DNA from 2 places in the Nonomuraea sp. NPDC049486 genome. Region 1 is predicted to be linked to the other one. Evidence: predicted binding sites of a transcription regulator. Region 1 holds the regulator's gene; the other holds the start of a gene.

Evidence for each region. Region 1 encodes HrcA, which represses chaperone genes, less so after heat shock. Its sites were predicted from a motif close to TTGGCACTCTCNNNNNGAGAGTGCCAA; they were not measured.
Region 2: a site for HrcA is predicted at 1,737-1,763, ahead of groL (chaperonin GroEL). Genes of this name have one in related genera too.

Annotation. Positions count from the first base shown of each region.
Region 1 is NZ_JBFAPV010000003.1:280,191-295,528, forward strand. It holds gene AB0K05_RS10135 (hypothetical protein) at 1-319, opposite strand, end outside; gene AB0K05_RS10140 (hypothetical protein) at 294-1,013, shown strand; gene AB0K05_RS10145 (MOSC domain-containing protein) at 1,089-1,721, shown strand; gene AB0K05_RS10150 (glycoside hydrolase family 18 protein) at 1,782-3,032, opposite strand; gene hemW (radical SAM family heme chaperone HemW) at 3,132-4,352, shown strand; gene AB0K05_RS10160 (DUF4870 domain-containing protein) at 4,345-4,986, opposite strand; gene AB0K05_RS10165 (DUF3097 domain-containing protein) at 4,983-5,792, opposite strand; gene AB0K05_RS10170 (hypothetical protein) at 5,810-6,370, opposite strand; gene hrcA (heat-inducible transcriptional repressor HrcA) at 6,817-7,836, shown strand; gene dnaJ (molecular chaperone DnaJ) at 7,848-8,990, shown strand; gene AB0K05_RS10185 (nitrate- and nitrite sensing domain-containing protein) at 9,015-11,753, opposite strand; gene AB0K05_RS10190 (16S rRNA (uracil(1498)-N(3))-methyltransferase) at 11,921-12,646, shown strand; gene AB0K05_RS10195 (hypothetical protein) at 12,708-13,349, opposite strand; gene AB0K05_RS10200 (SigE family RNA polymerase sigma factor) at 13,346-13,858, opposite strand; gene AB0K05_RS10205 (histidine triad nucleotide-binding protein) at 14,161-14,505, shown strand; gene AB0K05_RS10210 (PhoH family protein) at 14,599-15,338, shown strand, end outside.
Region 2 is NZ_JBFAPV010000011.1:285,491-300,828, forward strand. It holds gene groL (chaperonin GroEL) at 1-1,628, opposite strand, end outside; gene AB0K05_RS30430 (cold-shock protein) at 1,935-2,138, opposite strand; gene AB0K05_RS30435 (MoaD/ThiS family protein) at 2,390-2,665, opposite strand; gene thrC (threonine synthase) at 2,691-3,923, opposite strand; SAM riboswitch class I at 3,937-4,078, opposite strand; gene AB0K05_RS30445 (RNA polymerase sigma factor) at 4,168-4,722, opposite strand; gene AB0K05_RS30450 (trehalose-6-phosphate synthase) at 4,754-6,178, shown strand; gene AB0K05_RS30455 (hypothetical protein) at 6,180-6,791, opposite strand; gene otsB (trehalose-phosphatase) at 6,829-7,596, opposite strand; gene AB0K05_RS30465 (DUF3263 domain-containing protein) at 7,637-7,987, opposite strand; gene AB0K05_RS30470 (SAM-dependent chlorinase/fluorinase) at 8,107-8,913, shown strand; gene AB0K05_RS30475 (hypothetical protein) at 9,041-9,601, shown strand; gene AB0K05_RS30480 (S8 family serine peptidase) at 9,598-10,791, shown strand; gene AB0K05_RS30485 (dipeptide ABC transporter ATP-binding protein) at 10,845-11,861, opposite strand; gene AB0K05_RS30490 (ABC transporter ATP-binding protein) at 11,845-12,882, opposite strand; gene AB0K05_RS30495 (ABC transporter permease) at 12,895-13,866, opposite strand; gene AB0K05_RS30500 (ABC transporter permease) at 13,859-14,803, opposite strand; gene AB0K05_RS30505 (ABC transporter substrate-binding protein) at 14,928-15,338, opposite strand, start outside.

The DNA of each region.
Region 1 (15,338 bases):
TCGTCGTGGGCGCGTCATGGAACGCCGGCGAGCCGGGCCGGGGCGAGGCGGTGGCGGGTTGCCCGGCCAGATCCTGATCCAGGGCCTTGACCAGGGCTTCCACCTCGGCGGGCGGCAGGTGGAGCTCGTGGGCCGCGCCGGCGATGGCCCGGCCGTCGGCGTAGACCACCAGCGTCGGAGGGCGGACGGCGCCGAGGCCGGGTGCGGCCAGCCCGCCCACCCGCAGCCACTGGGCGACAGGACGGCCGGGAGCGGCCGGTTCAGCGGCGGGTCGGTCGGCCGAGGCCGTGGCCGTGGCCGTGGTGGCCTGGCTGGTCACAGTGGCCAGGCTGGTCGCGGTGGTCGGTGTGGCCGGGTTGGTCGAGGTGGCGTCGCTGGTCGAGGTGGTCGGTGTGGCCGGGCTGGTCGAGGTGGTCGGTGTGGCCGGGCTGGTTGAGGTGGTCGGTGTGGCCGGGCTGGTTGAGGTGGTCGGTGTGGCTGGGCTGGTGGCGGTCGTCCGTGTGGCCGCTGGAGGCGCGGTCGTCGGCGTGCTCTCGCCCGCTTGGTCAACCCCCGTGCCGCCGCACGCGGCGAGCACCAGTGCCGAGGCCGCGGCCCAGCTTCTTCTCATGCCCCTGAGACGATCACCTTCGGCGCGCGGTTCAGAAGTGACCCGCTTCTCGGGCATCCGCCGGGAGGCCGGAGTTTTGTCGGTGGGCCCCGTTAGCTTGGGCATCCGAACACCTGTGCGACTGGAGGGTGAGATGATGGCTGCTGAGCGCATGGAGCGTGCCGCTGTGCTGGGGGTCGCCGTGGCTGAGGAGACGCGGCGGTTGCTGCGGGCCCACATGAGGCCGGCGGTGCTGGGCGACGACGGCAAGGTCGTGGTCGACGTGCCCTATCCCGACGCCGCCGTGGTGACGGCGCTGCTCGACGTGGCGGCCGAGTGCTTCGGGGAGCGGGGCGCGTCCGTGGAGGAGGCGCGCCAGGCCGCCCTGGAGACCTTGTTAGACCTCGCCGACGACCGGGCCTGACGTGGCGGAGATGGTCACCTGTCTGGCCTGGTACTTCATCGCTCAAGGCAAGGAGGCTCCGATACCGTCCCCCGTATGCGTGTTATATCGGTAAATATCGGGCAAGCTGTCGACGCTGACTGGGCCGGGAAGCTGAAGCGCACGGCCATCGACAAGCGGCCGGTGACCCACCGCGTGGCGGTCCTGGCCAACGGCCTGGCCGGTGACGAGCGTGCCGACAAACCCAGCCACGGATCCCCCGGCCAGGCCGTCTACGCCTACGCCAGGGAAGACTACGACTGGTGGGAGCGGGAGCTGGGCCGCGAGCTGCGTGACGGCAGGTTCGGCGAGAACCTCACGACCTCGGGGCTGGACGTCAACGGCGCGCTGATCGGGGAGCGCTGGCGGATCGGCAGCACGCTCCTGGAGGTGGCCGCCCCCCGCGTGCCGTGCGTGGTCTTCCGCAACTGGCTGGACGAGCCCCGCTGGGTCAAGCGCTTCACCGAGGCCGCCCGGCCCGGCGCGTACCTCAGGGTGCTGGAGCTGGGCGAGCTGGGCGTGGGCGACGAGGTGGAGGTGGTCCACCGGCCGGCGGCGAGCGTGACCGTGGCCGAGTCCTTCCTGGCCTACCACGGCGACGAGGAGCTCCTGCGCCGCATCCTGGAGGTCCCCGGATACGACGAGCGATGGGACCGGGTGGCCGAGCGCGTCCTGGGCGTGCCCTCGTAGCTTCGGGGGACTCCCCGCGTGGGCGCGAGCGCGCCCACGCGAGGGATCAACGCGGGGAGGTCACCTCAGGACCTTGTGCAGCGCCGTGGTGAGCGAGGCGCGGGAGTCGTCCTGGTCGATGGACCACAGCATGGCGCCGCCCAGCCCCTTGAGCCGGATGTACGCGGCCTTCTGCAGCATCACCGCCGGGTCGTCGTACGACCAGAACTCGTTGCCGTCGTACATCCAGAGCGTGCCCGTGAGCAGGTCGCGGTGGCGCTTGCCCGGCTTGGTCACGAGGTCCTTGTAGTCCTCGACGCCGGCGGCCCACTTGCCGGGGGCGGGGCCGGTGGCCGCCTTGTAGAGGCCCTTCCCGCCGCCGGTGACGCCGGTCCAGCCCTGCCCGTACGCGGGGACGCCGATCACGAGCTTGCGGGCCGGGGCGCCGCGCCGCAGGTAGTCGCGGACGGTCTGGTCGACGCTGTAGCGGACCTCGTTCGGGTCGCGCCCGTCGGTGAACAGGTTGCCCTGGTGGCCCGTCCGGAGCTCCCAGTTGCCGCGCAGGTCGTAGCCCTGGACGGTGGCGAAGTCGAGCAGGTCGAACACCCGCCGCACCTCGAAGCCGGCGTCGATCTTCGCGGCGGCGGCGGGGAGGAAGGCGCTCAGCTCGGCGTCCCGGGAGTACGCGTCGAGCTGGGCGCGCAGTTCCTCCAGGAACAGGGTGAAGTTCCGCCTGTCCTCCGGCCTGATCACGTTGCCCTCGGCGCCGGACGAGCCCGGCCACTCCCAGTCGAGGTCGATGCCGTCGAACACGCCCGCGCCCGCGCCGGGCTCCAGACCGGGCAGGTTGCCGCGCAGCCACAGGTCGATGCAGGAGGCGGCCAGCCTGGCGCGCGACTCAGGAGTGAGCACGGCGTCGGAGAAGTGCTTCGAGCCGGTCCAGCCGCCCAGCGAGATGAGCGCCTTCAGCCGGGGGTGCTTGGCCTTGAGCTTGCGGAGCTGGTTGAGGTTGCCGTTCAGGGCCTGGCCGGGCGCGTCGGCGACGCCGTCCACGCTCTGCTCGGCCGGCACCGGCCGCTGCCAGTCGGCCCACGGGTCGGGGGAGTAGCAGTCACCGGCGGCGTCGACGAAGCCGAAGGCGTAGTTGACGTGGGTGAGCTTGGCTGCGGCGCCGCTGGTGTCGACGTCCTTGACGTGGTAGTCGCGCCCGTAGACGCCCCACTGGACGAAGTACGCGACCCGCTTGAAACGGTCGCCCCCGGCCTCGGCGGGCAGCGCGGTCACGGTCAGGGACAGTAAGACGGAGAGGGCGATGAGGATGCTCTTCTTCACGGGGTGCGCCTCCTGACTTATAGGAAACTTTCCTATAAGTTGTCCCGGATCGTAGATCTCCTGGATCGGGCAGTCAATGGGACCGGGCAGACTGGAGACGTGCCTTCCACGCTGCCTGACGGAGATCCCGCGCCCGCCTCCGGCGAGCTGCCCGAGAGCGCGCTGCGCGGCCTCGGCGAGCGGCCGTTCGGCTTCTACGTGCACGTCCCGTTCTGCGTGACGCGCTGCGGCTACTGCGACTTCAACACCTACACCGCCGCCGAGCTAGGCCCCGGCGCCTCACACGGCGACTACGCCGACACCGCGATAGCGGAGGTACGGCTCGCGCGGCGGGTGCTCGGCGAGGCCCGGCTGCCGGTCGAGACGGTGTTCTTCGGCGGCGGCACCCCGACCCTGCTACCCGCCCGCGACCTGGGCAGGATCCTCGCGGCCATCGACGCCGAGTTCGGCCTGGCGCCCGGCGCCGAGGTGACGACCGAGGCCAACCCCGAGTCCGTCGACCCGCGCTACCTCGAAGAGCTGCGCGAGCGCGGCTTCACCCGGGTCAGCTTCGGCATGCAGAGCGCCCGCGAGCACGTCCTGCGGGTGCTCGACCGGCAACACACCCCAGGCAGGGCCGGCCAGGCCGTGCTGGAGGCCAGGAAGGCCGGGTTCGAGCACGTCAACCTCGACCTGATCTACAGCACTCCCGGCGAGACCGACGACGACTGGCGCGCCTCCCTGGCCGCCGCCGTCGAGGCCGGGCCCGACCACGTCTCGGCCTACTCGCTCATCGTCGAGGACGGCACCCGTCTCGCCGCCCGGATCCGGCGCGGCGAGCTGCCGATGCCCGACGACGACGTGGCCGCCGACCGCTACCTCATCGCCGACCAGATGTTGGCCGAGGCAGGGCTCCGCTGGTACGAGGTGTCCAACTGGGCCACCGGCGACGCCGCCCGCTGCCGCCACAACCTGCTCTACTGGACCGGCGGCGACTGGTGGGCCGTCGGCCCCGGCGCCCACAGCCACGTCGGCGGCACCCGGTGGTGGAACGTCAAGCATCCGGCCCCGTACGCCCAGCGCCTGGCCGCCGGCCACTCGCCCGCGCACGCCCGCGAGGAACTGACCGCCGAGGATCGCGAGACCGAGCGGCTCATGCTGGAGCTGCGGCTCGACTCCGGCTACCCGCTGGCCGACGTGGCGCCCGGCGCGCGCCCGAAGGTCGCCGCGGCGCTGGCCGGCGGGCTGCTGGAGCCGGAGGCGTTCAAGGCCGGGTGCATGGTGCTCACCCTGCGCGGCCGGCTGCTGGCGGACGCGCTGGTCCGCGACCTGCTCACGTGATGAGGCGGATGTTGATCGGGTAGCGGTAGTTCTGGCCCCGCTGCGCCGCGATGGCGGCCTGGATCTGGAAGATCAGCGCGATGATCCAGACGATCGGCAGCAGCAGGAGGCCGATCAGGATGATCGAGAAGAGGGCGGCGACGATGAAGCCGATGAACATGGTGATCTGGAAGTTCAGCGCCTCCGCCGACTGGTCCCTGACGTACGGGGACTCGTCCTTCTTCATCAGGTAGACGATCAGCGGGCCGACCCAGGAGACCAGCAGGCCCAGCAGGTGGGAGACCATGGCCATGGTGGTGTCGTCGGTGCCCGGGCGCGGGCCGTACCTGCCGGGGACGTGCGGTGGCTGCCGGTGGGGGGCGGCGTAACCGTACGGAGGCTGTTGGTGACCGTACGGCGGCTGTGGCTGCTGCCCGTAGCCGTAACCAGGTTGCTGCCCGTACCCGGGCTGCTGTCCGTAGCCGTGGCCGGGCTGCTGGCCGTACCCGTAGCCGGGCTCGGAACCGGGCTGCTGGCCGTACCTGTACCCGGGCTCGGAGCCGGGTTGCGGGCCGTAGCCCTGCGGGGGGTTGTCGGTGGGGATGCGGCGGGTCGCGTCCTCGTCGGACGGCGGTGGGTGCGGATCCTGGCTCACGATGCCTCCGTAACGAAGTCGATCAGTTCCTCGACCCGGCCGAGCAGTTCCGGCTCCAGGTCGGCGTAGGTCGAGACGGCGCCCAGAATGCGCCGCCACGCGTCGGCCGGCTCCATCCGCCAGCCCAGGGCGGCGATCACGCCCTCCTTCCACGGAACCCCGCGCGGCACCTCGGGCCAGGCCCGGATGCCCAGCGCGGACGGCTTGACCGCCTGCCAGATGTCGACGTACGGGTGGCCCACCACGAGGACGTGCGGCGAGGTCACCTGGGCCGCGATGCGGCTCTCCTTGGAACCCGGCACCAGGTGGTCGACCAGCACTCCCAGCCTGCGCCCCGGCTCGGGGCCGAACTCGCCGACGATCGCGGGCAGGTCGTCGACGCCTTCCAGGTACTCCACGACCACGCCCTCGACCCGCAGGTCGTGACCCCAGATCTTCTCCACCAGCGCCGCGTCGTGCACGCCTTCGACGTAGATGCGGCTCTTCCTTGCGACCCTGGCCCGCAGCCCTTCGACCGCGATCGACCCCGAGGCGCTGCGCCTGTGACCCCGCGGCGCGGCGGCCTGCGGCCGCACCAACGTCACGACCCGCCCTTCCAGCAGGAAAGCGGCGGGCGCCAGCGGGAACAGCCGCCGCTTGCCGAAGCGGTCCTCCAGCGTCACCGCCTCCTTGTCGCAGGCCACCACCGCGCCGCAGAAGCCGCTGTCGGCGTCCTCCACGACCAGGTCCGGTTCGGCGGCCACTTGGGGGATCTTCCCTTTGCCGGGACGCCGCCAGTTTCCCGCTAGAACATCGCCGTCGTACACACGGGGACCGTAGCAAATCACCCGGCCGTCGCGAGGCGCTTGCGATGGCCGCTCCGCCGCATCAGGACGACCACCGTCACGATGATCGCGCCGAGCACGCCCACGCCGGGGATGAGCAGCAGCGCCGCCAGTCCTCCCACGATGCCGCCGGCCGCCGAGAGCGCGTCCCTGCCCACGCCGAACAGCACGTCACCCTGTTCCTGGATGACGCAGGTGAGCTGGTACTCGCCCGCGGCGGGCGCGTTGACCAGCAGGATCTGCTCCCACGTCCGGCTGCCGGCCGTGACCGTCTGCGAGCCCGGCGCGTTGACGAGCCGCGCCTGGCCGGGCCCGCCGGAGATCTCGCAGCGGTAGTTCACCCGGGCGTCGGTGGAGACGTAGACGGACGGTCGGTCGTCGGGGTCGAGCGAGACCGTGACCGTCTCGCCGGCGGCGAACGTCGTGGACGGGGCGATGTCCTCGACGGTGTTCACGATGCCGGTGACGAACAGGACCACGCCCGCCACGACGCACGCGACGGCCACGCCCCACGCGACCGCGATCCACCGCAGCCGCGGGCGGAGCTCCTTCGGGTCCACCTGGCGTCCGTAGGGTGCTCCCGGCGGCCCGTACTGCGGCCCGCCGAACTGCGGCTGCTGCCCGTACCCGTAGCCGGGCTGCTGCTGACCGTACGGACTCCCGCCGTACGGCCCGGGACCCGCTTGGGGCGGGGGCCCGTAGGGGCCGGGGGGTTGAGATCCGTACGGGTTCGGGCCGGAATGTGGGGGTGGCGGCGCGTACGGGGAAGGTTCACCCTGGGGATAAGGCTGACCAAAAGGAGGATCCTGCCCTGAAGGCGGATCAACAGGCCGCTGGGGTGGATTGTCGTTCATGTCGGCAATTGTGATGCTTGTCGTTCACGCGTGCCAGCAGCGGGGACAACGGTGTTATCGCACCCTGTGAGCGAGACCCGTACACTTGGCACTCGGGAACACAGAGTGCTAGGTCTGGCGTTTCCCTGAAAGCGGCGGTAGGAGGTGCGCACGTGCTCGACGATCGGAAGCTCGCGGTGCTACGCGCCATTGTCGAAGACTACGTTTCGACCAACGAACCGGTGGGCTCCAAGGCGCTCGCCGAGCGTCACAATCTGAAGGTGTCGCCGGCGACCGTGAGAAACGACATGGCGGCGCTGGAGGAGCAGGGTTACATCGCCCAGCCCCACACCAGCGCCGGGCGCGTGCCGACGGACAAGGGCTATCGCCTGTTCGTCGACAGGCTCTCCCAGGTCAAGCCCCTGTCGGGGGCCGAGCGCCGGGCCATCGAGACGTTCCTGGCGGGAGCGGTCGACCTCGACGACGTGGTGATGCGCACGGTGCGGCTGCTCGCGCAGCTCACCCGTCAGGTCGCCGTCGTGCAGTACCCGACGCTCAACCGCTCGACCGTGCGCCACGTCGAGCTGGTGCCGCTCCACGACCGCCGCGTCATGCTGGTGCTGATCACCAACATGGGCCGCGTCGAGCAGCGCATGGTCGAGCTGCCCGAGGTGGTGGAGGAGCACCGCATCGCCCACATGCGCGGGGTGCTCAACGACTGCCTCGACGGCTGCGGCCTGAGCAGCGTGCCCGAGCTGGTCTCGGACCTGCCCGAGCGGCTGCCGGTCGACGAGCGGCCGGCGATGGCCACGATCCTGTCCGTCCTGCTGGAGACGCTCGTCGAACGGCACGACGAGAAGATCGTGTTCGCCGGGGCGGCCAACCTCGCCGGCGCCGACCTCAGCGTCGGCCTGCGCGAGGTGCTCGAAGCGCTGGAAGAGCAGGTGGTGCTCATGCGCCTGCTCGGCGAGACTTCCTCAGACACACCTTCCGCCCTCACCGTGCGCATCGGATCGGAGAACGCCTACACCGGACTGCGGGGCACGTCCATCGTCGCGACGGGATACGGTCAAGGCGACAACCAACTGGCCCGGCTCGGCGTTCTGGGCCCCACCAGGATGGACTACCCCGTGACGATGGGCGCCGTGCGCGCGGTGGCACGCTACGTCAGCCAGATTCTGGCTGCATCTTAAGAGGTCGATAAGTGGCAAACAGCGACTATTACGCCGCCCTCGGGGTGCGCCGTGACGCCAGTCAGGACGAGATCAAGAAGGCCTACCGCCGGCTGGCCCGCGAGCTGCACCCCGACGTGAACCCTGACCCCGCCACGCAGGAGCGGTTCAAGGAGATCACGCAGGCCTACGAGGTGCTCTCCGATCCGAACAAGCGCCAGATGTACGACCTTGGCGGCGACCCGTTCGGCGGCGCCGGGGCGGGTGCGCCGGGCGGCGGCTTCGGCGCCGGCTTCCCGTTCAGCGACATCATGGACGCGTTCTTCGGCACCGCCACGGGCGGCGCCCGCGGCCCGCGCTCGCGCGCCCGCCGCGGCCGCAACGCGACGATCCGGGTCGAGCTCGACCTGCGCGAGACCGCGTTCGGCACCACCCGGGAGCTCCAGGTCGACACGGCCGTGCTGTGCGAGGTGTGCCAGGGCGTCGGCGCGGCGCCCGGCACCCACCCCGACACCTGCGACATGTGCAACGGCCGCGGCGAGATCTCCCAGGTCACCCGGTCCTTCCTCGGGCAGGTCATGACCACGCGGCCGTGCCCGCAGTGCGGCGGCTTCGGCAGCATCATCCGCCACCCGTGCCAGGAGTGCTCGGGCGACGGCCGGGTCCGCACCCGCCGCACGATCAAGGTCCGCATCCCCGCGGGCGTCGAGGACGGCACCCACATCCAGCTCGCCGGCGAGGGCGAGATCGGCCCCGGCGGCGGCCCGCCCGGCGACCTCTTCCTGGAGATCGTCGAGCGCTCCCACGAGATCTTCGAGCGGCGCGGCGACGACCTCCACTGCACCGTCCAGATCCCGATGACGGCCGCCGCGCTCGGCACCGTGCTCACCGTCGAGACCCTCGACGGCGCCGAGGAGATCGACGTCCGCCCTGGCACGCAGTCGGGTCAGGTCATCACCATGTACGGCCGCGGCGTGCAGCGCCTCAACGAGACCGGCCGCGGCGACCTGCTCATCCACGTGAACGTGGAGACCCCGTCCCGCCTCGACCCCCCGCAGGAGGAGCTGCTGCGCGAGCTGGCCAAGCTGCGCGGCGAGGAGCGGCCGCCGGGCAAGTTCGCGCCCGGCCAGCAGGGTTTCTTCTCCCGTCTCCGCGACGCCTTCAACGGCCGCTGACGACGGGACGCGGCGGGCGGCCGGTCACCGGGACCCGTTGACCGCCTCCGCGGGCTGCACGGCCAGGAGTTCCTCCGGGAGGGTCACCTGTGCCGTGACGCCGCGGCCGGGCGACGGGTGCAGCGACACCCGCACGCCCAGCCGCTCGGCCAGCCTGCCCACCACGTGGTGGCCCAGACAGCGGGTCGGCGCCACCAGGAAGCTCTGCTCGCCCCGCAGCCGGGCGTTGGCCGCGGCCAGCTCCCCGGCCGTCATGCCCATGCCGTAGTCGGAGATCGTGACGCGGCACTCACCCTCGGCGGCCCGTGACACCACGTCCACCTCCGACTCGGGTGGCGAATAGCCCAGCGCGTTCTCCATCAGCTCGGCCAGCATGTGCGCCACCTCCGCCACCACCGGCCCCCGCACGTGCGCCCGGCCCACCACCCGCAGCGCCACCCGGTGGTGCTCCTCGACCTCGGCCAGCACCGACCGGAGCACCTCGTCCACCGGCACCGGTTCCGACGAGCGCCGCTGCCCCCGCGTGCCGGTCAGGACCAGCAGGCTCTCGGCGTTCCTGCGCAGACGGCTGGTCACGCGGTCCAGCTCGCACAGCCTGGCCAGCACGGCGGGGTCCGACTCGTCGCGCTGCAGCACGCTGATGAACGTCAGCTGCCGGTGCACCAGATCCCGGTGCCGCGTCCCCAGCTCGCCCAGCGACGCCGCCGCGTCCCGCCGGATCGCCGCCCGCCCGGCCGCGATCCGCACCGCCGCCTCATGCATGTCACCCAGCGCCCCTGCCAGCCGCGCGAACTCCCCAGCGGTTTCCCCGCTCCGGATCGCCCCGCCGACCTTGTCCGAGACCTCCCCGCCTGAGGAGGCGCCCTCGAAGCCCGAAGCGGTCCCCTGCGCGGGATCCTCACCGAGGCGGAACGTGCTCTCGTACGGAGGCTCGCCTCCCTGGAGGTGCTTGTCGCGGGATGTGCTTTCGTACGGTGGCGCGACCTCCAGAGGGTGCTTGTCCCGGGTTGTGTTCTCGTGTGTGGGCTCGACCCTGAGGGGGTGCTTGCTGGGAAGCGAGTGGGTTCTGTCGCTGAGTGGGTGTTTGACGCGGAATGAGAGGCCTGGGACTTCGCGCGAGTGGTCCTGGCGCGCGTCCGAGGTCGGGCGGCTCGCCGGCTGGCCTGGAGTCCCGGCTCTGCGGGTTTCTCTCCCGTACGAGGCATTTCCGAGGCTTGGAAGGCGTGCGGACGGCAGAGGGAAAGAGGCGTCGTAGGCGCGCCACAGGTGGGCGGGGCGAGTCCCTGGGGCGTGGAGGTCGGACGGGGGCGTGCCGGGGACGGCGAGGCGGGGCGTCTCCGCTGCCTCCAGGGTGGCGATGTGGCGCGCCAGGGCGGTGGCCTCGCCGGTGAGCCTGCGGAGGGGACGCGTGATCGAACGTGCCATGAGCGCCCCCAGTGCCCCCATGACCAGCAGGAACGCGGCACCCAGACCGGCCAGCCAGGTCAGGTGCCGGGTGTGGCGTTCGCGGGCCGCCGTCGCCAGGACATGTGCTTCGCGTCCGGTCGCGTGCTGCACGGCGCGCAGGGCGTCGGCGTAGGCGCCGCTGGCCGCGAGCCAGGTACGCGTGCGGACGGTCAGAGGCGTGCCGGGGGAGGCGGCGAGGGCCCGGCGTTCCAGCCGTGCCGTCCTGGCCGACGGAGCGCCCCGCTGCGCCCGCTCCAGCGCGGCCACGCCTTGAGGACCGGCGGTTCGGCGGTACCGGTCCAGGGCGTCCGTCATGGAGGCACGGGCCTCCAGGAAGGTGATGTACTCGACCTGGGTGAACGCGCCCGTCGCGAAGGCCGCCGCGGCCACCGCCCGCTGCCGTGCGGCCGCCTCCTTGGCCCGGCTCATGGCCTCCAGCGCCTGCAACGGTCTTAGCAGCGACGGGTCTGTCCGGCCGACCTCCGTGCCGAACGACCCGTCTGCCAACTCCGTGATCACATCGGTGAACGCCTCGAAGACGTCCTGCCGCACCCTCGGCCCCCTGTCGACCGGCACCCTCCGACCAGCGGACGCACCGATCTCGGTACCGACGCCTTCGGTCTCGCCGGTCAAACCCTGGGTGGAAGTCACGCCGGCGACCCCCGCCCCTTCGGTACCGGCCACGGCGTCCTGAGTAGGGGTCACGGCGGGGTCTGAGGCACCTTCGGCGGTCCTGTCGAGGGTGGGGTTCGCGGCGCCATCAGCGGTCATGTTCCAGGTGGGGGGTGCGGCGCCATCGGTGGTTGTGGTCAGGGTGGCGGCTCCTGGGCTCACGAGCGCGCCGTAAGGGCCCACCAGTGGTGCGGTCGGTGTGGGAGTCGCCTGCCGGATGCGGGAAAGGGGGCCGCCGGGGGTGGCGGGGGCGTCGGGGGACAGGGCGAGGGTCGGGGTGCCGGTGCGGGGGCGGTCGAGGGTGGGGAGGCGGGCGAGCGCGTCGCGTACTGGTCCGTACGCGGTGGGAGGGGCGGTGGCGAGCAGGTGGGAGAGGGCCGAACGGGCGTGGTCGGTGGCGTGGCGGGCGGGGGCGAGATCGGGCCTGACGCGCTGTTCGCCGGCGAGCAGCGCCGCGAGGAGGGCACGTTCGCGCTGGAGCGCGTGGACGAGATCCTGGACGGCGAGCACCAGTGTCGCGTGCCGGGCCGTGGCGTCGGCGTCGGCGCGGGCGTGCAGGCGGGCCGCCGCCTCCGCGGCCATCCCGGTGATCAGCAGGAGTGTGGGCACGGCCAGCACGAGCACGAGACGCGTCCTGACACGCATCGGCCGCGACACGTGCTCTCGGACACCGCCCGGTTCTGGCGCGCGTCGGCGAGCGGGAGAGACGGCCATCGACCCCCTCGTAGAGTGATCTCAGGAAGGCTGCACGGGACACGATATTGCGCAGGGTGTTCGTGTGGTTGCGTAACGTGGAGAATCCGAGGTGGCTGGTGACGGTTCCGGTGTTCCTGACGGGCGAGCTCGACGGCCCCGAGCTGGTGCTCGGCGGCCCCGAAGGGCGTCACGCGGCCACCGTCAGGCGGTTGCGCCCCGGGGAGCGGGTGGATCTCACCGACGGGGCGGGGTCGGTGGCCGAGTGCGTGGTGCGCGAGGTGTTCAAGGACTCGCTGCGGGTGGAGGTCCAGGGCAGGTACGAGGTCGCGCCGCCCAGGCCGAGACTGGTCGTCGTGCAGGGGCTGCCGAAGGGTGACAGGGGCGAGCTGGCGGTCGAGATGATGACCGAGGCCGGTGTTGACGTGATCGTTCCCTGGCAGGCCTCGCGGAGCGTCACCCAGTGGAAGGGCGACAAGGTGGCCAAGGCGCTGCAGCGCTGGCGGTCGACGGCCCGTGAGGCGGGCAAGCAGGCCCGGCGCTTCCACCTGCCCGAGGTGACCGAGCCGGTCTCGACGGCCGGGGCGGTGAAGCTGCTGGCCGGGGCGGCGCTGGGGCTGGTGCTGCACGAGGAGGCCGCGGCGCCGCTGTCGCGGGTGGCGCTCCCGGACGACGGTGACATCGTCGTCGTGGTCGGGCCCGAGGGCGGGGTGTCGGAGCCTGAACTGGCGGAGTTCCTGGCGGCGGGGGCCACGCCGGTGCTGCTGGGGCCGACGGTGCTGCGCACCTCGACCGCGGGGGTGGCCGCCGCGGCGGTCCTGCTCACCCGTACGGGACGCTGGTGACACCCGGGAGGGCCGGTGACGCGGGTGGGCGGGGGAGTGCGCGGCGGTCAGGGAAGGGGAGTCACGACGTGTTCGCGCTGATCAGAGGGCTGGGCATGTCCGAGATGGTCGGCACCGGGTCCAGCGTCGAGCACTCCTCGTCCGGGCACGGCGTCGGCGTGGGCGACGCTTCCGGCTCGGACGGCGAAGGCGTCGGCGGATCGTCGGCCTCAGGGCAGTCGGCCGGCTGCTCCGCCTGGTCGGCCGTCGACGGGCAGGGGGTCGGCGTGGGGGTGGGCGTCGGCTTGGCGGTCGAGCGGGCCGTCTCCGACGGGCGGGGCTCCTGCTTCTGCGGCGGCTCGGACGACGTCGGCGGCGGCACGACCAGAGGCTCGCTCTCCCGTACGGTCGACTTGGGCGAGGCGGGCCGGCTGGTCGAGGACTTCGCCGGCGGGGTGGCGCTGGAGGTGGTGCGCACCTCGAGATAGGGCGCCTCGACAACACGCTGGCGCAGGTCGGGCACCACCATCACGATCGTGCCCGCCACCAGCACCGCGCTCGCTGCCGCCGCCCCGGCCCGCCACCAGAAGAGGTTGCGCGCGCCGCGCCGCTCGATCTTCGTACGGATGACGTCGAGCCCGTCCGGCGAGGGCACGACCGCGTCCGCCTCCGCACGGAGGGCACGGCGCAGGACCTCGCCGTACTCGTCGGGGGGCTGGGTCATGACATCTTCTCCAGGACGGAACGCAGGGCGGCCATGCCACGTGCCGTGTGGCTCTTCACCGCCCCCTTGCTGATGCCCATGGCGTGGGCGATCTCGGCTTCGGACAGATCACCGTAGTAACGAAGGACCAGTGCCTCCCTCTGGCGAGACGGTAGCGCCCGCAACGCCTCGATGACCGCGGACCGTTCGAACTCGCCGATGGCGCCGTGCTCCGCGCTCGGCGCGTCGGGCAGGCCCTTGGGGGCGTACTTCTCCACGACCGCCCGATGGCGCAGCACGGACCGGGACCTGTTGACGACGGACTGCCGTAGGTAGGCGAGCGCCTTGTCGGGGTCACGCAACCTGCGCCAGGCGCCGTGGATGGCGACGAACGCATCCTGCACGACTTCCTCCGCGGTTGCCATGTCGCGCACCAGCAACACGGCGAGACGAACTAATGACCGAAAATGCGCACTGTAAAGCGCGGTCACGGCCATGTCGGCGTCCCACCCGACCGGCACCGCCCCCATGGATCTGTCGACCAGGAGGGTTTCGGTGGTCACATCAGTGGGACGCGCGGCCTTCCCTGACGGTTTACGTTCTTCCGGTTCCTTTGGGGGCATGACCCAGTTGTGTCCTCGCCAGGTGGTCTCGCCCGAGGCTGAATCGTTCGCTGCGATGGTGCACTGACACCCTAACCGCGGGGATCTTCGGGTGCCACGACGGATCCGGTCACCGATTCGCAACGCTGATCAGCGTACATGCCGAGCAGCAGGTCAGGGTCGTCGAGGCTTACGGACAGGAGAGCCACCCCTATCGGTAAGGTGATCGGATGACAGACTGCCTGTTCTGCAAGATCGTGGCCAAGGAGATCCCGGCCGAGATCGTCTACGAGAACGACGGGGCGCTCGCGTTCCGCGACATCAACCCGCAGGCCCCCACCCACGTTCTCGTCATCCCCAAGGAGCACCACGCAGACGCCGCCGCGCTGGCCCGCGCCGACCAGGGGCTGGCCGACGAGGTGCTCAAGGCCGCGCACGCGGTCGCCGTCCAGGAAGGCGTGGCCGACGAGGGCTACCGGGTCGTGTTCAACACCGGACCCGGCGCCGGGCAGACCGTCTTCCACGTGCACGCGCACGTTCTGGGCGGCCGCAACCTGACATGGCCGCCCGGCTGATATTGCCGCGAGGAAACGTTCCGCCCCCGGATACGATGGGTGAAGAAGATAAGCCCTCGAGACCGGGAGGCATCAGGCCACGCTGGCCTGCCCATGTCCGAACTACACGAATCCCGACGCACGGCACCTCCAACGCGCACACAAGCCAAGGTGCTGATTCCGGACGAGTACCCCATGGTCAGCCTCCTGGGCTCCCGCGACGAGCTGCTACGCGTCATCGAGGGCGCCTTCAAGGCCGACATCCACGTCCGCGGCAATGAGATCACCGTCACCGGCAGCCCCGACGAGAGCGGCACTGTCGTCCGGCTCTTCGAGGAGCTGGTCGAAGTGCTGCGCAGCGGCGGCGACCTCACACCCGACGCCGTCGAGCGGAGCATCGCCATGCTCCGGATGACCTCCGAGCGCCCGGCCGAAGTGCTGTCGCTCGACATCCTGTCCTCGCGCGGGCGCACCATTCGCCCCAAGACGGCCAACCAGAAGCGCTACGTCGACGCCATCGACAAGCACACGGTCGTGTTCGGCATCGGCCCCGCCGGCACCGGCAAGACCTACCTGGCGATGGCCAAGGCGGTCCGGGCGCTCCAGGAGAAGCGGGTCAACCGCATCATCCTCACCCGCCCGGCGGTCGAGGCCGGCGAACGGCTCGGCTTCCTGCCCGGCACGCTGTACGAGAAGATCGACCCCTACCTCCGGCCGCTGTACGACGCGCTGCACGACATGGTCGACCCCGACTCGATCCCCAAGCTGATGGCGGCGGGCACGATCGAGGTGGCGCCCCTCGCGTATATGCGCGGTAGGACCCTTAACGACGCATTCATCATCCTTGATGAGGC
Region 2 (15,338 bases), on a different contig from region 1:
CAGAAGTCCATGTCACCGCCGCCGGGCATGCCGGCGGGAGCGGCCGGGGTCTTCTCCGGCTTCTCGGCGATGACAGCCTCGGTGGTCAGGAACAGCGCCGCGATCGAGGCGGCGTTCTGCAGCGCCGAACGCGTCACCTTGGCCGGGTCGATGATGCCCGCCTCGAACATGTTGACGTAGTCGCCGGTGGCCGCGTTGAGGCCCTCACCCGGGGTGAGGTTGCGGACGCGCTCGACCACGACGCCGCCCTCAAGGCCGGCGTTGACCGCGATCTGCTTGAGCGGCTCCTCCAGCGCCTTGCGCACGATGGCCGCACCCGTGGCCTCGTCGCCCGGCAGCTCCAGCTTGTCGAACGCCTTGGCGCCGGCCTGCAGCAGCGCCACGCCACCGCCGGGGACGATGCCCTCCTCGACGGCCGCCTTGGCGTTGCGCACGGCGTCCTCGATGCGGTGCTTGCGCTCCTTCAGCTCGACCTCGGTGGCGGCGCCGGCCTTGATGACAGCCACGCCGCCGGCCAGCTTGGCCAGGCGCTCCTGGAGCTTCTCCCGGTCGTAGTCGGAGTCGGTGCGGTCGATCTCGGCGCGGATCTCGTTGACCCGGCCGGCGATCGCGTCGGCGTCACCGGCGCCGTCGACGATCGTGGTCTCGTCCTTGGTCACCACGACCTTGCGGGCGCGGCCCAGCAGGTCGAGGGTGGCGTTCTCCAGCTTGAGACCGACCTCCTCGGCGATGACCTGGCCGCCGGCGAGGATGGCGATGTCGGCGAGCATGGCCTTGCGGCGGTCGCCGAAGCCCGGGGCCTTGACGGCGACCGAGCGGAAGAGGCCGCGGATCTTGTTGACCACCAGGGTGGCCAGGGCCTCACCCTCGATGTCCTCGGCGATGATGAGGAGCGGCTTGCCGGACTGCACGACCTTGTCGAGCAGCGGCAGCAGGTCCTTGTTGGCCGAGATCTTCGAGTTGACGATCAGGATGTACGGGTCCTCGAGCACGGCCTCCATGCGGTCGGAGTCCGTGACGAAGTACATCGACGTCATGCCCTTGTCGAAGCGCATGCCCTCGGTGAGCTCCAGCTCCAGACCGAAGGTGTTGCTCTCCTCGACGGTGATGACGCCTTCCTTGCCGACCTTGTCCATCGCCTCGGCGATGAGCGAGCCGATCTCGGGGTCGGCGGCGGAGATGGAGGCGGTGGAGGCGATCTGCTCCTTGGTCTCCACGTCCTTGGCCAGCTTGGAGAGCTCCTCGCTGACGCGCTCCACGGCCGCCTCGATGCCCTTCTTCAGGGCCATCGGGTTGGCGCCGGCAGCGACGTTGCGCAGGCCCTCACGTACGAGCGCCTGGGCGAGCACGGTGGCGGTGGTGGTGCCGTCGCCCGCGACGTCGTCGGTCTTCTTGGCGACTTCCTTGACCAGCTCGGCGCCGATCTTCTCCCACGGGTCCTCGAGCTCGATCTCCTTGGCGATCGAGACACCGTCGTTGGTGATCGTGGGGGCGCCCCACTTCTTCTCCAGCACGACGTTGCGGCCCTTCGGGCCCAGCGTGACCTTCACCGCGTCGGCGAGCTGGTTCATCCCGCGCTCGAGACCGCGCCGGGCGTCCTCGTCAAACGCGATCATCTTGGCTGCCATTAGGCGAGACCTCCCAGATGCAGGGTGTCCTGGTGAGATCGAGCCGACGCCCGCGACGGCATGTGGGCCCACATCTCCGTTCGGCAGGCCCCATCGTCTCGATCCCCGTTGGCACTCATCAACATAGAGTGCCAACGACTGTTTAGCACTCTACCCTGTCGAGTGCAAGCTGACTCCGCACCTGGCCAGGTCAACAGATCGCCGTCGAAGGTGTCCGTACGGCGGGCCCCGGGCGGCCCGCCGTACCCCAATGTGAGGTGGCAGTCACACGCACTGCGCTGGCGTGCGAGCTGCCGGTCGCACCAGCTAGGCGACAGCGCGGACGGATTCCGCCTGCGGCCCCTTCTGGCCCTGCGTGATCTCGAACTCGACCCGTTGTCCCTGTTCGAGAGAGCGATACCCGTCCATCATGATTGCCGAGTAATGGACGAATACATCCTTACCACCGTCTACCGCGATGAAGCCGTAGCCCTTGTCCGCGTTGAACCACTTGACGGTGCCCTGCGCCACTTCCGACTCCTCTTACTGGGCTCAGGGATCTCGCCCATTCGTCTGCGAGACCCACAATCGCCATGACTTATGGGGATATCGTCTGACGATCGCACTCGACCATACCTGTGGCATGGCGGTCGGCAACAGAGTCAATCCGCAAAAGCCTTATTTCACCCCTAGCTGAGTAGTTCAAGGTTGAATTTCCCACAAAAGGGAGAAGGCGCCCACATGGGGCGCCTTCCAGACGATCGCTCCGCCGAGCGGGGGGCTCAGCCGCCCGCGACGGCCGGGATGATGGAGATCTGCGTGCCCTCAGGGGCCGGAGTGTCCAGACCTTGGGCGAATCGGACGTCCTCTTCCCCCACGTAGACGTTAACAAAACGCCGAATCTTGCCCGATTCATCCAGAATGCGGGCGCCGATCCCCGGGTAGTCGGAATCGAGCTTGGCCAGGACGTCACGGAGAGTCGCGCCCTCCCCACTCACTTCCGCGTTGCCCCCGGTGTACGTGCGCAGGATGGTAGGAATCCGCACAGAAACGCTCATGTTATGGTCTCGCCTTTCCTGATTGTCAGACAGTCGCGCGGAACGCGTCGAGGGAGGGCCGGATCACGGCCGTGGGCTGCGCGTCGGCCGCGACGGCGTCGAGCGTCTTGAGCCCGTCGCCGGTGTTGAGCACCACGGTCTCGGCCTCCGGGTCGAGCTGCCCGGTCTCGACGAGCTTCTTCAGCACACCCACCGTGACGCCGCCCGCCGTCTCGGCGAAGATGCCCTCGGTGGAGGCCAGCAGCTTGATGGCGGCCACGATCTCGGCGTCCGTCACGTCCTCGACGGCGCCGCCCGTGCGCCGGGCGATGTCGAGCACGTAAGGGCCGTCGGCGGGGTTGCCGATGGCCAGCGACTTGGCGATGGTGTCGGGCTTGACCGGCTGGACCACGTCGTGGCCGGCCTTGTAGGCGGCCGACACCGGCGAGCAGCCGAGCGCCTGCGCCCCGAAGACCTTGTAGGGCGTGTCGTCGACCAGCCCGAGCCGGATCAGCTCCTTGAAGCCCTTGTCGATCTTGGTGAGCTGGGAGCCGGACGCGATCGGGATGACGATCTGCTCAGGCAGCCGCCAGCCGAGCTGCTCGGCGATCTCGTACGCGAGCGTCTTGGAGCCCTCGGCGTAGTAGGGCCGCAGGTTGACGTTGACGAACCCCCACTTGTCGCCCATCGGGTCCCCGATCAGCTCCGAGCAGAACCGGTTGACCTCGTCGTAGGTGCCCTCGATGCCGATGAGCCTGCCGCCGAAGACGCGGGCCATGGCGATCTTGGCCTGCTCCAGCCCGGCGGGGATGAACACGCACGCGTCCAGGCCCGCCCTGGCGGCGGCGGCCGTCACGGCCCCGGCCAGGTTTCCGGTCGAGGAGCAGGAGAGCGTGTGGAAGCCGAAGTTGCGGGCCGCCTCGACGGCGATGGCCACCACCCGGTCCTTGAAGGAGTGGGTGGGGTTGCCCGAGTCGTCCTTCACGTACAGGGACTTGAGACCGAGCGCCCGGCCCAGGTTGCCCGCCTTGACGAGCGGCGTCCAGCCGGGGTTCATGTTGGGCTTGCTCGCGACGTCGGCGGGCACCGGCAGCAGGGAACGGTAGCGCCAGATGCTGGCCGGGCCCGACTCGATGTCGGACCTCTTGACGTCGCCGAAGTCGTAGGCCGCCTCCAGCGGCCCGAAACACTCGACGCAGGCGAAGTTGGGGCCGAGCGGATAGCGGGCGCCGCACTCGCGGCAGGAGAGAGCAGTGGCGGGACCGAAGTCGAGCGACATGAAGCGAGGCCTTCCCTCATCTTCGTCCGCGGCCACCCTGACCGCGGACCGGAATTGGCACCCTGTCCCGGTCGGCCTCGCCAGGTCGCGAGTCACAAGCCGGGAGGGTTGCCGGGGCTTCGCAGGGCCGGTCCCTCCACCCCTCTGGATGAGCAATGTTCAGTTGTGTGGTGCTGCTGACTCGGACTCTACCCAATCAACCACGTGACATGGACAGTCGTCTCACTCTCCGAGATGAACGATCTCACCGGTAGTCGTCGCCCAGCACACCCTGCACGTACTTGCGCGCCTGGTGGATGCGCGACTTGGCGGTGCCGAGCGGGATCTTGAGCTGCTCGGCCACCTCGCTGTAGTCGAGCTGCACGATGTCGCGCAGCACCAGCGCCTGCGCCAGGTCGGGCTTGTCGGCCTCCAGCGCCTCCATCGCGTCGAGCAGGTCGAGCCGCGAGCCCGCGATCACGCTGACCCGCCGCACGTCGGGCTTCTGCGTCAGCAGCTCGTCGGAGCTCTGCTCCGCCGACCTGCGCTTCAGCGAGCGGTACGTGGTGCGCGCGCAGTTGGCGGTCACGATGTGGAGCCAGGTGCTGAACCTGGCCCGCCCCTCGAACCTGGCGATGTTGCGCGCCACCGCGAGCAGGGTGTCCTGGGCCGCCTCCTCGGCGTCATGGTGATACGGCAGGATACGAGCGCAGTGCCGCAGCACGTCGGGCTCGATCCGTCGCAGGAGCTCGCCGAGTGAGCGATGATCGCCTCTGGCTGCGGCATGGGCGAGTTCCTCGGTGTGCTCATCTAGCGCCATAGCTGGGATCCTATGGTCGGAGGGAGCGTAAATGAACAGCGTCCTGCTCGCCTCGAACAGAGGCCCTGTGTCGTTCACCGTGTCCGACGACGGCGTCCTCACCATGAGACGCGGCGGCGGCGGTCTCGTCTCCGGGCTGTCCGGCGTGGCCAGGGACGAGGGCGTGCTGTGGGTGTGCGCGGCTCTGTCCGACGGCGACCGCAGCGCCGTCCGCCAGGCCCCCGGCGGCCGGCTCGACCACGCCGGCTACGAGACGGGCCCGCTGCGCATGCTCGACATCGCGCCCGCCACCTTCCACCGCGCCTACAACTCCGTGGCCAACTCCACGCTGTGGTTCGTCAACCACCTGCTCTACGACATCCCGAACGCGCCGCACTTCGGCACCCGGTTCCGGCGCGACTGGGAGTCCTACCGCGACTACAACGGCGCGTTCGCGCTCGCGCTGGCGGAGGGGGCCGCTCACGGCGCCCGGGTGATGGTGCAGGACTACCACCTGACGCTGACCCCGGCGATGCTCCGCGCCGAGCGGCCCGACCTGCGCATCGCGCACTTCAGCCACACGCCGTGGGCCCCGCCCGAATACTTCTCGCTGCTGCCCGACGAGGTGGCGCGCGAGGTGCTGGAGGGCGTCCTGGGCGCCGACCACGCCGGGTTCCTCACCCGTCGCTGGGCGGGCGCGTTCATGGACTGCTGCGAGACCGTGCTGGGCGCCGAGGTCGACCAGCGGGCCGCGACGATCACGTACGAGGGCCGCACCACCCGCGTCGGCGTGCACGCGCTGGGCGTCGACGGCAAGGCGCTGTGGACCCGCGCCGCCGAGCCCGACGTCGAGTCGCACATGGCGGCCATCAGGGAGGAGGTCGGCGACCGCAAGCTGATCGTGCGCATCGACCGCACCGAGCTGTCGAAGAACATCGTGCGCGGACTGCTCGCCTACAAGGAGTTCCTCGACGCCCACCCCGAGTGGCACGGCCGCGTCGTCCACCTGGCCTTCGCCTACCCGAGCCGCCACGATCTGCCCGAATACCGCGAATACACCGCGGCGGTGCAGCGCTGCGCGCAGGAGATCGAGGACGAGTACGCGACCGAGGACTGGAACCCCCTGATCCTCAACGTCAACGACGACTACCCGCGCTCCCTGGCCGCCTACCGGCTGGCCGACGTGCTGCTGGTCAACCCGATCCGCGACGGCATGAACCTGGTGGCCAAGGAAGGCCCGATCCTGTCGCCGCGCTGCGCGCTGGTGCTGTCGCGGGAGGCCGGCGCGTGCGCGGAGCTGGGCGCGCACGCGCTGGTGGTCAACCCGTACGACATCAGCGGCACCGCCGCCGCGCTGCACGCGGCGCTGGTGATGCCGGAGGCGGAGCGCGCCCGGCGCAGGGAGCGGCTGGAGGCGGCCGCCACCGCGCTGCCCCCGCAGAAGTGGCTGGCCGCCCAGCTCGACGCGCTCGCCTAGATCACTTCCAGTCGGCGTACTTCAGGGTGTCGGCGAGGTTCCCGGTGCTCCACTCGTCGACCACGAGGATCTGCGACTTCGGCAGATACCACTCGCGGGTGGTGAACGTGACGCTGGTCTTCTTCCCGTTGCCGGTGCGGCAGCGGGTGGTGAACTCGTGGTAGTGGGCCTTGTGCCCGGGGCCGACCTGGCGCAGGCCCTTCTTGTGCGCGCCGACCCGCTCGCCGCGCAGGAGCATGCCGTTCTTCGGGCACTTCTGCACGTCGGAGGCGGGGTAGTAGCCGCCCCTGCCGGCGTCGTACGGGCCGAAGCCCTCGGCGCCCGTCCTGATCGCCTTCGGGCCGAAGATCCAGAAGCTCTTGCAGCCGGGAGCGAAGAAGCCACCCCTGGGGTTGGCGCAGGGTCCGGTGACCACCTTGATCCGGTCGGCGCCGACCCGGTGGACCACCCACTTGAGCGGGATGTAGAGGGTCAGGCCCTTGCGCAGCTTCAGTTCCTGGGCGGGGCCGGCGGTGGCCGAGGCGGCTGTCGTGGAGGCGGCGGCCGCGGAGGCGGGGGCCACGAGGACCGCCGCCGCGGCCACGGCCACGGCGGCGAGGTGCTTCTTGCTCATGCCCGGACCATAGGGGTGCCCACTTGCAAACTGGTCACTATCGGCTGAAAGCGGACGTCAACTCGCGGAGCAGCGCCACCACGCCCTCGGGGCCGTCGACGACGATGTCGGCCCGCTCGGCCAGCGCCGTGACCTCGGTGGAGCCGCTGCACACGGTCACGCCGGGCAGGCCCGACGAGCGGACCGCGTCGAAGGCGGCCAGGTCGCCGAGGTCGTCGCCCACGAAGAGCACCGACCTGGCGGAGCGCTCGGTCAGGAACGCGCCGAGCGCGTGCCCCTTGTCCATGCCGGACGGCCGCACCTCCAGCACCATCCGGCCGGGCTCGACGACCAGGCCGTGCTCGGCCGCCAGCGCGGCCAGCGGCTCGCGCAGCCGGGCCAGCGTGCCCTCGGGGTCCGCGCAGCGGCGGGTGTGCACGGCCACCGCGCGGCCCTTGTCCTCGATCGCCGCGTCGGTCACGCCCAGCGAGCCGAGCAGCAGCGGCAGTTTCGCCTTGGCCCGCGGCACCCCGGCCGGCGGCGGGGGCGCGGAGGTCCGCCCGTCCTCCCACCGCTCGAAGCCGTAGTGGCCGAGGATGACCAGGCCCGGCACGTCCTTGAGCGCGGGCCCCAGCTCCAGCACCTTGGCCGGCGGCCGTCCGGTCACGATGGCCACCGCGCCCACGTGCCGGCCCAGCTCGGCCAGCACCGGAGGCGCGCCGGGGTGGACGACGGCGGTGTCGGGGTCGGGCACGATCGGCGAGAGGGTGCCGTCGAAGTCGAGCCCGATCACGGCGCCGGCCGGATCCTTCAGTATCGCTTCCATTCCAGGGATGTCGCTCACGCCGCCTGCCGTACCCAGCCGGTCAGGGGCGCATGCCGAGCCGGCGGGCGGAGCGCTCGCGCCGGCGGGCGGCGCGCAGCCTGCGCAGTCGCTTGACCAGCATGGGGTCGTGCGCCAGCGCCTCGGGACGGTCGATCAACTCGCCGAGCAGCTGGTAGTAGCGGGTGGCGGAGAACCCGAAGGTCTCCTTGACGGCCTGCTCCTTCGCGCCCGCGTAACGCCACCAGTGGCGCTCGAAGGCGAGGAGCTCGAGTTCGCGGTCGGTGAGGGGCCGGTGGACGGGTTCCTGGGCGTGGTCCTGGTCTGCCCTGTCCTCTGCCCTCTGGTCGGCCCTCTGGTCGGCACTGTCACCGTTTGACGGTGCAGTGTCCATGGTGTCCTCCTCAGGAACGGGCGGCGCGACGATGGCTTCGCGCGCAGGCGGCCCGTCGCCATCGTAATGTGCCGAGTGCGGCTGTTCACGGCGGATTGAGAGACGTACAGTCACTAAGTGTGACCTCTGTCATCACACTTCTCACGGATTACGGGCTCGAAGACGGTTATGTCGCCGCCTGCCACGGGGTGATCGCCGGGATCGCCCCCGAGGTCCGGGTGATCGACGTGTGCCACCTGGTCCCGGCGGGTGACGTGCGGCGCGGCGCGGCGATCCTGGCCCAGACGATCCCGTACATGCCCGTGGGCGTGCACGTCGGGGCGGTCGACCCGGGCGCGGGCGGCGCCAGGCGCGCGATCGCGGTCGAGGCGGGCGGCCGGGTGTTCGTGGGGCCGGACAACGGGCTGCTGTCGTGGGCGGTGCGCGCCAGCGGCGGCGCGCGGGCGGCGTACGAGCTGAGCAACGCCGAGCACTTCCTGCACCCGGTGTCGCCCACGTTCCACGGCCGTGACGTGTTCGCGCCGGTGGCCGGGCGGCTGAGCAACGGGCTGCGGCCGCGCGAGCTGGGCCCGCGGGTGCCGGTGGAGAGGCTGGTGTCGCTGCCCGCGCCGACGTCCGTGCTGCGCGAGGGCGCGGCCGAGGGCGAGGTCGTCTCGGTCGACCGCTACGGCAACACGCAGTTGTCGATCACGGCCGGCGACCTGGAGGCGCTGGGGCTGCGGGTGGGCGACACGCTCGGCGTGTCGCTGGGCCGGCGGCGGCTGTCGATGCCCTACCGGGAGACGTACGCGGCGGTCCCGCCCGGTGAGCTGGTGGCGTTCGCGGACTCGGCGGGCCTGATCGCGTTCGCGGTGAACTCCGGCGACGCGGCACAGCGCCTCGGCCTGCCTCCGGGGGCGCATGTCCGGTTGTCACCCTCCGTATAACGCAAAAGCCAACAAACGCCAATTACGTGGCGTATCGGACTGTTTACTGAACCGTCGGACTGAGGCCCTGACCCCGTGCCAGAATTCACGGCAGATCGGGCGCCCCCTCCCCCCGTTCGAGGTTCACGTGTTTCAGCTGTCCCTGCTCCTGCTCGCCCTCCTGTCCGTGTTCTGTTCCCCCGCCGCGCCGCCGGTGCCCGAGCGCTGGCGTGCCTGGCCGGTGACGCGGGTGTTCCCGTACGCCGTCCCCGGCACCAGCCCGTCCGGCGCGCAGGTCACCTACCTGCTGGCCGGGGTCGCGCCCGAGGCGTCCTGCGCGGCCGCCTTCCAGCCCGCGCTGCCCGCCTGCGTCACCGCGCTGCGCGCCACGTACGCCGACAGCACCGCCACCTACGTCGCCACCGCCGGCATCGCGGTCCTGGCCCGGCCCGTGCCCCCGGGCGCGGCCGGGCCCCTGCGCGTGCCCGCCGTGCGGCCGGTCGCCTTCCCCGGCGGCCCCGCCGAACGTTTCGGCGAGCGGCAGTGCTTCACCGGGACCCTGATCGCCTCCCACGCGCCGTACGTGATCGCCACCACCGCCGGTTACGCGGACGGACGGTCGTTCCGTCCGGGTGACCAGGCCGTGCCCCGGCTCGGTGGTTTCGCCCGCCAGCTCGCCACCGAGCTGCACCGGGGCCTCACCGGATGAGGCGGCCGCGCCTGCGGGCGGCGCTGCTGTCCCTGTCGCTGCTGTTCCTGTCGTCCCAGCTCGGCCTGGCCACGCCCGCCGCCGCGGACGACGAGATGGGCGCCCTCGCCAGGGCCAAGCAGTGGCAGGTCGGCACGCTGCGGCTGCACGACGCCTGGCGGGTCACCCAGGGCGAGAACGTTCTGGTCGCGGTGCTCGACACCGGGGTCCGCGGCGACCACCAGGACCTGCGCGGCTCCGTCGTGCACGGCCCCGACCTGACCGGAGCCGGCCGGGCCGGCGGCGTGTGGGGCCACCACGGCACCGCCATGGCCAGCCTCATCGCCGGCCACGGCCACGGCGAGGGCAAGGCCGGCGGCGTGCTCGGCGTCGCGCCCGCCGCCAAGGTGCTGTCGGTACGCGTCACGCTGGAGAACTCCGATCCCCGGCGGGCCAAGCGGCGCGCCGGCGGCCACGACGCGCTCGCCAAGGGCATCCGCTACGCCGTCGACCGGGGCGCCGAGGTCATCAGCATGTCGCTCGGCGGCGGCAGCGGCTCCTGGGAGGGCTCGGCCGCCGAGGAGGAGGCGGTGCAGTACGCGGTCGCCCACGGCGCGGTGCTGGTCGCCTCCTCCGGCAACGACGGCGAGAGCACCAACAGGAAGAACTTCCCCGCCGCCTATCCCGGCGTGATCGCCGTGGGCGCGGTCGACCGGAATTTCCGGCTCGCCGGGTTCTCCAACCGCCAGGACTACCTCTCGGTCGTCGCCCCCGGCGTCGACATCGTCTCCGCCGGCGGCGCCCGCCGTTACGTGGTCGGCGACGGCACCAGCTCGGCCGCCGCCATGGTCGCGGGCATCGCCGCGCTGATCAGATCCGCGTACCCGGACCTGTCGCCGTACCACGTGCGGCGGGCCATCGAGCTCGGCACCAGGAAGCGTCCGCGCGGCGGCTACAGCACCGGCTACGGCCACGGCGTCGCCGACGCCGCCCTGGCGCTGCGCGTGGCCGAACGCCTGGCCGGCCCCACCCAGCCGCCCCCGCTCCCCGCGGAGCACTTCGGCGAGGACCCGTCCGGCCCCCCGCCGGGCTCCCGCGCCCTGGTCATCGCGGGCCTGGTGGCGCTGGCCCTGGCCCTGTCGGCCCGCATCCTGCTCCACCACGATCGTCGCCGAGCCGTTCCCTGGAGCCGCGGCGGGGCTCCCCCCTGACACGACCGCCCCCGCACCGAAGGGCGCGGGGGCGGCGGCGTCGACACGCGCCGCTAGTTCACATGCACCACGTCATGCGTCTCGGCGAAATGGCAGGCGCTCTCGTGGGACGTGCCCGGCCGGATCTGCAGCAGCGGCTCCTCCGTCGCGCAGATCTCCTGCGCCTTCCAGCACCGCGTGCGGAAGCGGCAGCCGGACGGCGGGTTGGCCGGCGACGGCGGGTCGCCCTGGAGGATGATCCGCTCGCGCTGGTCGCGGCCCTCGGGGTCGGGGACCGGCACCGCCGACAACAGCGCCTGGCTGTACGGGTGCGCGGGCTTGTCGTAGATCTCGACGTCCTTGCCGAGCTCGACGACCTTGCCCAGGTACATCACCGCGACCCGGTCGGAGATGTGGCGGACCACCGACAGGTCGTGGGCGATGAAGATGTACGCCAGGTTGAACTCGTTCTGCAGCCGCTCCAGCAGGTTGATCACCTGGGCCTGGATCGACACGTCCAGCGCCGAGACCGGCTCGTCACAGACGATGATCTCCGGCTGGAGCGCCAGCCCGCGGGCGATGCCGATGCGCTGGCGCTGACCGCCCGAGAACTGGTGGGGGTAGCGGTTGATGTGGTCGGGGTTGAGCCCGACGACCTCCAGCAGCTCCTGCACCTTGCGGGTGCGGTCGCCCTTGGGCGCCACCTCGGTGTGGATGTCGAACGGCTCGCCGACGATGTCGCCGACGGTCATCCGCGGGTTGAGCGAGGTGTACGGGTCCTGCATCACCATCTGGATGTTGCGCCGCATCCGCTTGAGCTCGGCGCCCTTGGCCTTGGCGATGTCACGACCGTTGATCTTGACGGAGCCGGAGGTGGGCCGCTCCAGTGCCATCAGCACCTTGGCGAGGGTGGACTTGCCGCAGCCGGACTCGCCCACGACGCCGAGCGTCTCGCCGCTGGCGAGGTCGAAGGAGACGCCGTCGACGGCCTTGATGGCCCCGATCTGCTTCTTGAACATGATCCCCTGGTTGAGGGGGAAATGCTTCACCAGATCGCGGACCTCGAGGATCGTCTCACCCTTGGTCGCCATCGAGGACCTCCCTCCAGTAGTGGCAGGCGCTGTTGCGCGTGCCGCTGATCTCGTAGAGCGGGGGGCTGTCGGTCACGCAGTTGTCCTGCCGGTACGGGCAGCGCGGGTGGAAGGCGCAGCCGGTCGGCATGTCGAGCAGGTTGGGCGGCAGGCCCTTGATGGCGTACAGGTCCTGGCCCTTGAGGTCGACCCGGGGGATCGACTCCAGCAGCCCCTTGGTGTAGGGGTGGGCGGGCGCCTTGTAGATGTCGTGCACGGAGGCGTTCTCCACGATGCGCCCGCCGTACATGACCGCGATCTTGTCGGCGACGTCGGCGACGACGCCGAGGTCGTGGGTGATCAGGATCATGCCCATGTTGCTCTCGCGCTGCAGCTCCGCGAGCAGCTCCATGACCTGGGCCTGGACCGTCACGTCGAGCGCGGTGGTCGGCTCGTCGGCGATCAGCACCTCGGGGTCGAGCGCGATCGCCATGGCGATCATGATGCGCTGCCGCATGCCCCCGGAGAACTGGTGCGGATAGTCGTTGACGCGCTGCTTGGCGCCCGGGATGCGGACCCGGTCCATCAGCTCGACGGCCTTCCTCACGGCGTCGCGCTTGCCCATGCCGCGGTGCACCCGGAACATCTCGCTGATCTGCCAGCCCACGGTGAACACCGGGTTGAGCGCGGAGAGCGCGTCCTGGAAGATCATCGCGATACGCTGGCCGCGCACCTGCGTGCGCGCCTCCTCCGAGAGCCTGAGCAGGTCGGTGCCGTTGAAGCGGACCTCCCCCTTGGGGATGCGCGCCGGCGGCATGTCGAGGATGCCCATGATCGCCTGCGCGGTCACGGACTTGCCGGAACCCGACTCGCCCAGGACGGCGAGGGTCTCGCCCGCCTGGAGCGAGTAGCTCACCCCGTTGACCGCCCGTACCAGGCCGGCGCGCGTGGCGAACTCCACGTGCAGGTCGTCCACCGCGAGCAGCGGCTCGTTGCCCAGCCCTCCCTCGGCAGGCAACGCGTGCGGCGATGTCTTGCTCATGTTTCCCCCCTCCTACCTGAGCTTCGGGTCGAGCGCGTCGCGTACGGCGTCGCCCAGCATGATGAACGCGAGCACCGTGATGCTCAGGAACAGGGCCGGGAACACCAGCGGCAGCGGCGCCTCCAGGAACCGGTTCCGGGCGTCGGCGATCATCAGGCCCCAGGAGATGTCGGGCGACTGCACGCCGACCCCCAGGAAGGACAGCGCGGCCTCGGCCGCGATGAAGCCGCCCAGGTTGATGGTGGCGACGACGATCACCGGCGCGAGCGCGTTCGGCAGCAGGTGCCGGAACATGATGCGCGCCTGGCCGGCCCCCAGCGCCTTGGCCGCCAGCACGAAGTCCTGGCTTCTCGCGGTGATGACGGCCGCCCGCATGATGCGGAAGGTCATCGGCCACGCCAGCACCGAGAGCGCGATCACCACGATCCAGATGCCGATCCCGGCGTCCCGGAACGTCGCCGTGATGAGCAGCGCGCCCAGGATGGAGGGGATGGCGAAGAAGACCTCGGTGACGCGGGACGTCAGGACGTCGGTCCAGCCGCCCCGGGTGCCCGCCAGCAGGCCGAGCAGCCCGCCGACCAGCGCCGTGATCACCGTGGTGGCGACACCGATGATGATCGAGTTCTTGGCGCCGTAGATGGTCTTGGCGTACACGTCGCAGCCGAGGTTGTCGCGGCCGAAGATGTGGCCGGCGCTCGGGCCCTGGCGAGCGGTGGAAAGCTCGCAGGTCTTCGCGTCGAACGGGTTGATCGAGGTGAACAGCGACGGCCAGAACGACATGACCAGCAGGATCGCGATCAGGACCAGCGAGAAGATGAACATCGGCCTGCGGCGCAGGTCGTACCAGGCGTCTCGCCAGAGGCTCGCCGGCTTCGCTTCCTTCTTCTTGGGCTGCTTGACCGGCGGGGACGGCTGGTTCTCCGTCAGCGACTGGGTTTCGGGGAACGCCGGCCCGACCTGGCCCAGCTGCGGTGTCTCACTCATAGCGGATCCTCGGATCGAGCACGGCGTACAGCATGTCGACGATCAGGTTCGCCACGATGTACACCAGCACCAGGATTGTCACGATACCTACGACGATGGGTTGCTCACGTAGGTAAACGCCCTGATACAACTGCAAGCCGATGCCCGGCAGGTTGAAGATGGTCTCCGTGATGATGGCGCCGCCCATGAGCACGCCCAGGTCGGCTCCGAGATAGGTGACCATCGGGATCAGCGCGTTGCGCAACCCGTGTCTGCCCACGACCCGCCGTCTCGACAGGCCCTTCGCGGTGGCGGTGCGGATGTAGTCGGAGCGTAGCGTCTCGACCAGACTCGTCCTGGTCAGACGTGTCAGGTACGCGATCGACGTGCCGGCCAGCACGAAGCCCGGCAGCAGGTACGACTGCAGGCCCTGGCCGACTCCCGCGATGGGGAAGAACTCGATCCCGGTGACCTGCTTGAGCCATACGCCCAGCCACAGCTGCAGCACGAAGCCGGTGACCAGGGTCGGCACCGAGATGAGCAGCAGCGTCGAGGCCAGGATCGCGGTGTCGGTGGCCCGGCCGCGGCGCAGCGCCGCCCAGAGGCCGAGCAGCAGGCCGATGATGGCCTCCATGACCAGCGCGGTGAACGCGAGGTTCAGCGTGACCTGGAACTTGCCCGCCATCAGCTGGGTGACGGGGACGCCGGCGAAGGTCTTACCGAAGTCACCGTGGAAAAGGATGCCGCTGATGTAGTACCAGTACTGGACCAGCAGCGGATCGTTCAGGTGATACTGCTCGCGGATGATGGCGGTGATCGCCGGGTCCTGGCGCTTCTCGCCGGCGAGCGCCTCGATGGGGTCACCAGGAAGCGCGAACACGATGGCGAAGATGAACAGGGTGGCGCCCAGCAGGACTGGTATCGCCTGGATCAGGCGCCTGATGATGTAACGGCCCATACAAGCCTCCCGTACATGCCAGAAGGCAGTCCCTGGGAACCTTGGGTGGCGCGTGCCCAAGCGACTGCCTTCGTGGCGGGCTCACGAGGGGTGGACGGCGTCCCGCCCACCCCCGTATATAACGTCAGGCCTTCTCGACGTCAGCCCATTCAACCTGGTTGAGCAGATTGATTCTGACGTTCTTCACCTGAGTGGAGTACCCAGAGTTGTTCCGGTAGAAGTACACCGGAACGTACGGGAGGTCCTTGATCAGGACATCGTCGGCCTGCTGGTAGAACTTCAGGCCCTCTTCGGGGGTCGGCGCCTGGTCGCCCTTGGCCACCAGCTCGTCGAACTCCTTGCTGGAGTAGCCCGCGTAGTTGGAGCCGGTCTTGATGGCGCCGGTCGAGAAGATCGGCGACAGGTAGTTCTCCGCCGACGGGTAGTCGACCGCCCAGCCCATGCGGAACATGCCCTTGTACTTCTTGGCGTCCAGGTCGTCGAGGATGTTCGCGAACTTCTCGAACGGCCTCACGGTGACCTCGACGCCGAGGTT